DNA from 2 places in the Pseudomonas antarctica genome. Region 2 is predicted to be linked to the other one. Evidence: riboswitches for the same ligand, from Rfam matches in the RefSeq annotation. Region 2 holds a riboswitch; the other holds the start of a gene.

Region 1 (4,113 bases), 2.0 Mb from region 2:
GCGCAAACAATGCGGCCACTGCCGTCGGGTTGGACGGGAAATAGAAGTGCACGTAGGAAGCCGTCATCCGCCCCTGGCGGTACACCGCTTCGGCACCGCGCCCGCCGTTAGGGCTAAGGCCACGGGCAATCGGCTGCCACTCGGTGCTGGTCAGGGAGTGGTGATAGGTGTGACCGCGCAGTACGCCTTCCGGCAACTCGACGCTTTGCAGGGCCAGGGCCGCGAGCTTCTTCTGCATCACCGCATCCCCCTGCAGCAAGCCAACCAGTTCGGCACGGGTACCATCGACATCGGTGAGCGAGTCCAGCAGGTACAGCATGCCGCCACATTCGGCGAGCAACGGTTTACCCGCCGCGTGATGGGCGCGAATAGCGTCGAGCATCGAAGTGTTTTCAGACAATGCCCGGTGGTGCAGTTCCGGGTAGCCGCCCGGCAGGTACAAGCTATTGGCTTCGGGTAATTGGCGATCATGGATCGGCGAGAAGAAGCGCAATTCGGCGCCCATCGCCCGCAGCAGGTCAAGGCTGGCGCCGTACGTGAAGGCAAAGGCCTCGTCGCGGGCCACCGCAATGCGCACGCCGGCGAGCAACGGTTCGGCCTCGATCACTTGCGGGGCGGCGAAGGTCACCGGCGGCGGCAACGCGACTTCGCAACTGCTGCCCAGGGCTTCGGCAGCGGCGTCCAGGCGCACATCGAGGTCATTCAGTTCGCTGGCTTGCACCAGGCCCAAGTGGCGACTGGGTAATTCAATTGCGGTTTCGCGAGACAACGCGCCATACCAGCGCAGGCCTTCGGTGAGGCTGCCTTCCAGTAACTGTGCATGGCGCAGGGTGCCGACGCGGTTGGCCAACACGCCAGCGAACGGCAAGTCCGGCTGATAGCGCGCCAGCCCCAAGGCCAGGGCGCCGAAGGTCTGGGCCATGGCGGTGCCGTCGATCACACCGAGCACCGGCACACCGAAGTGCCGCGCCAGGTCGGCACTGGAGGGCGTGCCGTCGAACAGGCCCATCACGCCTTCGATCAGGATCAGGTCCGCCTCGCCCGCCGCTTCCCACAGCAAGCGGCGACTTTCCTGCTCGCCGACCATCCACATGTCCAACTGATACACAGGCGCACCGCTGGCACGCTCATGAATCATGGGGTCGAGAAAGTCCGGCCCGCATTTGAACACGCGCACCTTGCGCCCCAGGTTGCGGTGCAAACGCGCCAACGCAGCGGTCACGGTGGTTTTGCCCTGGCCGGACGCCGGTGCGGCGATCAGTACGGCCGGGCAATGACGGGGCTGATTCAAAGTTCGACGCCCTTCTGTGCCTTGATACCGGCCTGGAACGCATGCTTGAGCATGCCCATTTCGGTGACGGTGTCGCCCATTTCGACCATTTCAGGCTTGGCGCCACGGCCGGTGACCACTACGTGCTGCTTCGGTGGGCGGGCTTGCAGGTCGCTGAGCACTTGATCCAGGTCGAGGTAACCGTGCTTGAGGGCGATGTTCAGTTCGTCCAGCACCACCAGGCCAATGGACGGGTCTTGCAACAATTCGCGGGAAACCGCCCAGGCCGCTTCAGCGGCGGCGATGTCGCGCTGGCGGTCCTGGGTTTCCCAGGTAAAGCCTTCGCCCATCACGTGGAAGCGCACTTGCTCTGGGAAACGGCGGAAGAACAATTCTTCGCCCGTGCTGTGGCGCCCCTTGATGAACTGCACCACGCCGCACTGCATGCCGTGGCCCATGGCACGGGCCAGCATGCCAAATGCCGAACTGCTCTTGCCTTTACCGTTGCCGGTCAGTACCAGCAGCAATCCGCACTCGTTCGGGGAATTGGCGATGCGCTCGTCGATCACGGCTTTTTTGCGCAGCATGCGCGCCAGGTGGCGTTCGTCGCGGTCGGGGGAATCAGTCATGGCAGCTCTCCGTTGGGGCTGGACAAAAACGGCGGGCAGGAAAAAGAAAAAACAGACAGCCAAGCATCGCCCACCGTGATGCTGTTGGATGATCCAGGCCGGTCTCCGGACTCATAAGTGGCGCTCTTGCTCATCGAGCGAGCAGGCCAACGGCGCGCCTTCCCATATCACGCGGATACAGTGGCAAAAGGCACCGTTTTGACTCATTTACCGTTGCGGGGGCAGCGCCGGGATCGCGGCAGCACTGTGTACAAGTGCGCTCACTCACCGGCTTCCCTGTTTCACTCTGTCGGCGTATCCGCCACAGAGCACCTGGAACAAGCCGCGAAGGTTAGTGGGTTGGGGGTGGAGCGTCAATTAAAGCTGGCCTTGCACTTGAACCATCGGACTATCTCACTCCTCTACCCTTACAGGTATTAAGGAGAAAACCATGCATAAAACCAGACTCGCCTTACTGATCATGCTGGCAGGCACCCTCGCCGCCTGCGGCGAAAGCTCCACGTTGAAGGTCTCCGATGGCACCGGGCCTTCGCCCAAACTGCCGGAGCCGAACAAAACCCTGATCCCCACCGTAAACATTGCCCCGGCCATCGGCTGGCCCGACGGCGCGAAGCCAACCGCCGCCGCCGGCACTCAGGTGTCGGCGTTTGCCGAAGGCCTGGACCACCCGCGCTGGCTGTATGTTTTGCCGAATGGCGATGTGCTGGTGGCGGAAACCAACGCCCCGCCCAAGCCGGATGATGCCAAGGGTATTCGCGGCTGGGTGATGGAGAAGGTCATGGGCCGCGCAGGCGCAGGCGTGCCAAGCCCGAATCGCATCACGCTGCTGCGCGATGCCGACCACGACGGCGTCGCCGAGACCCGCACGGTGTTCCTGGAGAATCTCAATTCACCGTTCGGCATGACGCTGGTGGGTAACGACCTTTACGTCGCCGATTCGGACAAACTGCTGCGCTTCCCCTATCAGCCAGGCGAAACCTCGATCAAGCAAGCGGGTACCACAGTGGTCGACCTGCCGGGCGGCAGTATCAACCACCACTGGACGAAAAACGTGGTGGCCAGCAAGGACGGTCGCAAGCTGTACGTGAGTGTCGGCTCCAACAGCAACGTGGGCGAGAACGGCCTGAAGGCAGAAGAAGGTCGCGCGGCGATCTGGGAAGTCGACCGCTCCACAGGCCAGCACCGCATTTTTGCTTCCGGGCTGCGCAACCCGAACGGCATGGCCTGGGAACCGCAGAGCGGCAAGCTGTGGACGGCGGTTAACGAGCGCGACGAGATCGGCAGCGACCTGGTGCCCGACTACATTACCTCGGTCAAGGATGGCGCATTTTACGGCTGGCCCTTCAGCTACTACGGCCAGCATGTGGACGTACGCGTCTCACCGCAAAACCCCGACCTGGTCGCCAAGGCGATTGCACCGGACTATGCCGTAGGGCCTCACACCGCGTCCTTGGGGCTGACGTTCGCAGAAGGCAGCAAACTCCCCGCGCAATTCAGCAACGGCGCATTCATCGGCCAGCATGGCTCGTGGAACCGCAAGCCGCACAGTGGCTACAAGGTGATTTTCGTACCGTTCGAGGGCGGGCAACCCAAAGGGCAACCCGTGGATGTGCTGACCGGATTCCTCAACAGTGACGAGAAAGCCATGGGCCGGCCGGTGGGCGTGGTGATTGATCAGCAGGGCGACTTGCTGGTCGCGGATGACGTGGGAAATAAGGTGTGGCGGGTGTCGGCGGCTAAGTAGCCGGCCTCAAAAACAGCGCAAAACCAAATGTGGGAGGGGCTTGCCCTCTCCCACATCTTATTCTCTGTTCAGCCTTAAGGATTGCGCGCCAGATGCTCAGCCGGCAACACGCGCTTGGCGCTCAGGTAGGCGTTCTGCCAATAGGCTTTGGACAGCGTATCCAGTTTCACCGTACCACCGGTTTGCGGGGCATGTACGAATCGCCCTTCGCCGACGTAGATCCCGGCGTGGCTGACCCGCGAACCGCCACCGGTCGCAAAGAACAGCAAGTCACCGGTTTGCAGGTTCTGCTCGCTGACATCCTGCGCACGCATCACGATCAGTTCACGCGTGGTACGCGGCAAGGAGATGCCCGCGGCGTCGCGGTATACAAAGCCGATCAGGCCACTGCAATCAAACCCGGAATCCGGCGTATTGCCGCCCCAGCGATAAGGCGTGCCGACCAGGCCCAGCGCTCGGAAGAGTACGTC
Region 2 (4,113 bases):
AGCCCAGTTCAAACGCCTTGGCCAGCACCCGCAGCAAGCTCGATTGCGGGCCACGCCCATCGCCGCGCGGGATGCGCAGCAAGGCCAGCAGGGTGTCGATGCGCAAACGACCTTCGGGCGACTCGCCAAAAATATGCAGGCCGTCGCGGATCTGCGACTCCTTCAAATCGCACAGGTAGGTGTCCAGGCGCGGCAACCAGACCGTGGCGTCGGCCTCGTTATCCAGCTCCAGCTCCTGATCGATATGGGTTTCGCGCACCAGCTTGAGAATGTCTTTTTGCAATTCAAGGGCGCGGCGTGGGTCCAGCAATTGCGCCTCGTAATACTCGTCGGCCAACAGCTCCAGGTTACGCAGCGGGCCGTAGGTCTCGGCACGCGTCAGCGGTGGCATGAGGTGGTCGATGATCACCGCTTGAGTGCGACGCTTGGCCTGGGCACCCTCGCCCGGGTCATTGACGATAAATGGGTAGATATTCGGCAACGGCCCCAGCAGCGCGTCGGGCCAGCAGTTCTCCGACAGCCCCACACCCTTGCCCGGCAGCCATTCGAGGTTGCCGTGCTTGCCCACATGGATCACGCCATGGGCGCCGTAGGTATGGCGCAACCAAAAGTAAAACGCCAAATAACCGTGGGGCGGTACCAGGTCCGGGTCGTGGTACACCGCGCTGTGGTCAACCTGATAACCCCGCGCCGGCTGGATGCCGACAAAAGTCAGGCCCAGGCGCAGGCCGGCGATCATCATGCGGCCGTCGCGGCACATCGGATCGTTCTGCGGTGCGCCCCAGCGCGCCAAAACCGCCTGACGATTGGCTTCAGGCAGGTGCTTGAACATCGCCTCGTAGTCGTCCAGGCCCAGGCTTTGGTGGCACGGGCGCAGGTCGAGGCTGTCCAGATCGTTGGTGACGCCGCCGAGCAGGTCATGAATCAAGGCCGTGCCGCTGTGCGGCAACTCGCTGGGCACGGGATAACCTTCGGCTTGCAGCGCGCGCAGGATATTCAGCGCCGCCGCCGGGGTGTCCAGGCCCACGCCATTGCCAATGCGGCCGTCACGGGTCGGGTAGTTGGCGAGGATCAGTGCGATGCGCTTTTGTGCATTCGGCACCCGTGCCAGTTCGACCCAGCGCCGCGCCAGCTCGGCGACGAAATCCATGCGCTCGGGCGCAGCGCGGTAGCACACCACGTCGGACTGGCTGCGCTCACTGCGCCAGGCCAGGTCTTTGAAGCTGATGGGACGACTGATAATGCGCCCGTCCAGCTCCGGCAAGGCGATATGCATCGCCAGGTCGCGCGGGCCGAGGCCTTGCTCGCTGGCCTCCCAGCCGGGCTGGTTGTCCTGGGCGCAAATCGCCTGGATCACCGGAATATTGCGGCGAAATGGCCGTAAATGCGGGGCTTCCGGGCTGGACTGGGCAAAGCCGGTGGTGTTCAGAATCACCGCCGCCTGCACGTCATCCAGCCAATCTTCGACCACCGTGAGGCAGCCGGGCTCTTTCAAACTGGCCACCGCTATCGGCAACGGATTAAGGCCCGCCGCCTGCAAGCGTTGGCAGAACACGTCGATAAAACCGGTATTGGCCGCCTGCAAATGCGAGCGATAGAACAGCACTGCGGCTACCGGCCAATCTGCCTGCCAATCCGACTGCCAGTCATTCAAGCGCGGGTTGGCTTTGTGCGGGTGATAAATCGCGGTGCGCGGCAGGCTTTGCGGTTCGGCCCAGGCATAGTCGCGGCCCAGGTAGCTGCTTGCCAGGCAGCGATAGAAATCCAGCGCGTTGCCCAGGCCGCCCTGGCGCAGGAAGTGCCACAGGCGGTCGCGCGCTTCTGCGCCAACGGAGCTCAAGCCGCTGAGTTCCGGGTCCGGGCGATCATCACCCGGCACCAGGATCAGCTGCACGCCGCGCTCGGCCAATTCCACCAGGCGCTCGATGCCGTAGCGCCAATAACCGATGCCGCCGTGCAGCGAAATCAGGATGACCTTGGCGTGGCGCAGCACCTCATCGACGTACAGGTCGACCGAGGCATGGTTTTGCACCTGCATCGGGTTGGCCAGGCGAAAGCTGGGGTAATCGTCGGGCAACTGCTGGGCCGCTTCGGCCAGCAGTGCCAGGCTGGAATCGCCGCTGCACAGAATCACCAGCTCGGCGGGGGTTTGGCCTAAGTCGGCAATGTTGTCTTCCGAGACGAAACCGCCGGGCTGGGTCCTGAGCAGGTGCATGGGTTAAACGCTGAGCGCAGCGCGCAGTTGCGCTTCGAGGCCCGCCGCATCCAGCTCCTGGCCGATCAGCACCAGACGCGTGATGCGGGCTTCATCAGCACCCCAGGCACGGTCGAAATGCTTGTCGAAACGCGTGCCCACACCCTGGATCAGCAGGCGCATCGGCTTGTTCGGGATCGCCGCGAAACCTTTGACACGCAGGATGCCGTGTTGCACCACCAGTTGATTCAGGGCGTCGAGCAGCAGCGCTTCATCAGCTTGCGGCAAGTCGATGGAGATGGAATCAAACGCATCGTGGTCGTGGTCGTCTTCACCTTCGTGGTGATGATCGTGGTGGCTGTGGCGACCGTCGATGTGTTCTTCGGAGCCGGCGCCCAGGCCAATCAACACGTCCAGCGGCACGCGACCGCTGCTGGCCTCGATGATTTTCACGGCCGGCGGCAGCTCTTCGGCGACTTCAAGGCGCACGCGTGCCAGGTCTTCAGGGCTGATCAGGTCGGCTTTGTTGAGGATCACCAGGTCGGCGCTGGCCAGTTGGTCGGCGAACAGCTCGTGCAGGGGCGATTCGTGGTCCAGGTTCGGGTCGAGTTTGCGCTGGGCATCAACCTGATCCGGGAACGCGGCAAAGGTGCCTGCGGCGACAGCCGGGCTGTCGACCACGGTAATCACCGCGTCAACCGTGCAGGCGCTGCGGATTTCCGGCCACTGGAAGGCCTGGACCAACGGTTTTGGCAGGGCCAGGCCCGAGGTTTCGATCAGGATATGGTCGAGGTCACCGCGACGGGAGACCAATTCGCGCATCACCGGGAAGAATTCTTCCTGCACGGTGCAGCACAGGCAGCCGTTGGCCAGTTCGTACACGCGGCCGTTGGCTTCTTCCTCGGTGCAACCGATGGAGCACTGCTTGAGGATTTCACCGTCGATGCCCAGCTCGCCGAACTCGTTGACGATCACGGCGATGCGACGGCCCTGGGCGTTGTCGAGCATATGGCGCAGCAAGGTGGTTTTGCCCGAGCCGAGGAAGCCGGTAACGATGGTGACGGGGAGTTTGGCCAGTGTTTTCATCGGATGCCCTTTGGGGCGGGCATACGGGACGACAGGCCCTGCGGCAAATGCGCAGAAGCTGATTTCGTCACCGGATCACCCCGCCCGGTTGAAGTAGAAAATCGGTTACGAGGCAGGTCTCCTGGCTTGGGGCATGCGGGTCTTACGACCGGCGCTGGCTGCGCCTTCCCGCCGTATTGGCAGTGGCGTGGCAGTCAGATGAACCCTTCACAGTTGCGGGGGCAGCCGCGGCTTGAACCGCGTTCCCTTCTTAGCTTCGACCTGGGCCGAAGAACCTCGAAGGTGCAAGGCTACGCAGTGCGTGGGGGATGGTCAATGATGGGGTTGTTTGGTTGATGTACATAGCCGTTGCTGCGGTAACGGCGGCTTAGGTTCCGCCTTTACGGCAGGTCGCTTTTGGAAAAGGGCCCGAAATGCCGGCTCAACCAAAAGTACCCCACCACTCGACACCTCGCCCAGGCTCGGTGTGCCCGTCCTCCGGCATTCCTAAGTGGGCCGCCTAAGATCAAAAAGCTCAACAGCGGAGTTCGGCGGCCTAGCAGCTGACCTGAACCTGGACGCTGAACGCATTCAAATGTGGGGACTGCCTTGCCTGCAATGTAGACATCTCGGTCTGTCAGTGACACACAGTTGATGCCATCGCAGGCAAGCCAGCTCCCACAGAAAAGCAGTTCTGTTGTTGCCGTGTTTTTGCCCTGCTTTTGCTTCTACCACTCAGGTCGGCTACTAGGCCGCCGTGCTCTGCTGTTGACCTTGATCTCACAGGCCCCGTTAACCACGATGGCCGAACGCAGGCTTGAATCCGTGGGTAACCCGGCAGGACGCCGGGTTAG

The links. Region 2 has a riboswitch for cobalamin ahead of cobW (cobalamin biosynthesis protein CobW). Riboswitches for the same ligand answer to the same signal wherever they lie in the genome.
Region 1: another riboswitch for cobalamin. It lies ahead of cobO (cob(I)yrinic acid a,c-diamide adenosyltransferase); the one in region 2 lies ahead of cobW (cobalamin biosynthesis protein CobW).

What each region holds. Positions count from the first base shown of each region.
Region 1 covers NZ_CP015600.1:4,599,264-4,603,376, forward strand. The annotation lists gene A7J50_RS20825 (cobyrinate a,c-diamide synthase) at 1-1,291, opposite strand, end outside; gene cobO (cob(I)yrinic acid a,c-diamide adenosyltransferase) at 1,288-1,899, opposite strand; cobalamin riboswitch at 1,978-2,230, opposite strand; gene A7J50_RS20835 (PQQ-dependent sugar dehydrogenase) at 2,330-3,643, shown strand; gene A7J50_RS20840 (C40 family peptidase) at 3,718-4,113, opposite strand, start outside.
Region 2 covers NZ_CP015600.1:2,630,011-2,634,123, reverse strand. The annotation lists gene cobN (cobaltochelatase subunit CobN) at 1-2,215, opposite strand, end outside; gene cobW (cobalamin biosynthesis protein CobW) at 2,219-3,280, opposite strand; cobalamin riboswitch at 3,374-3,574, opposite strand.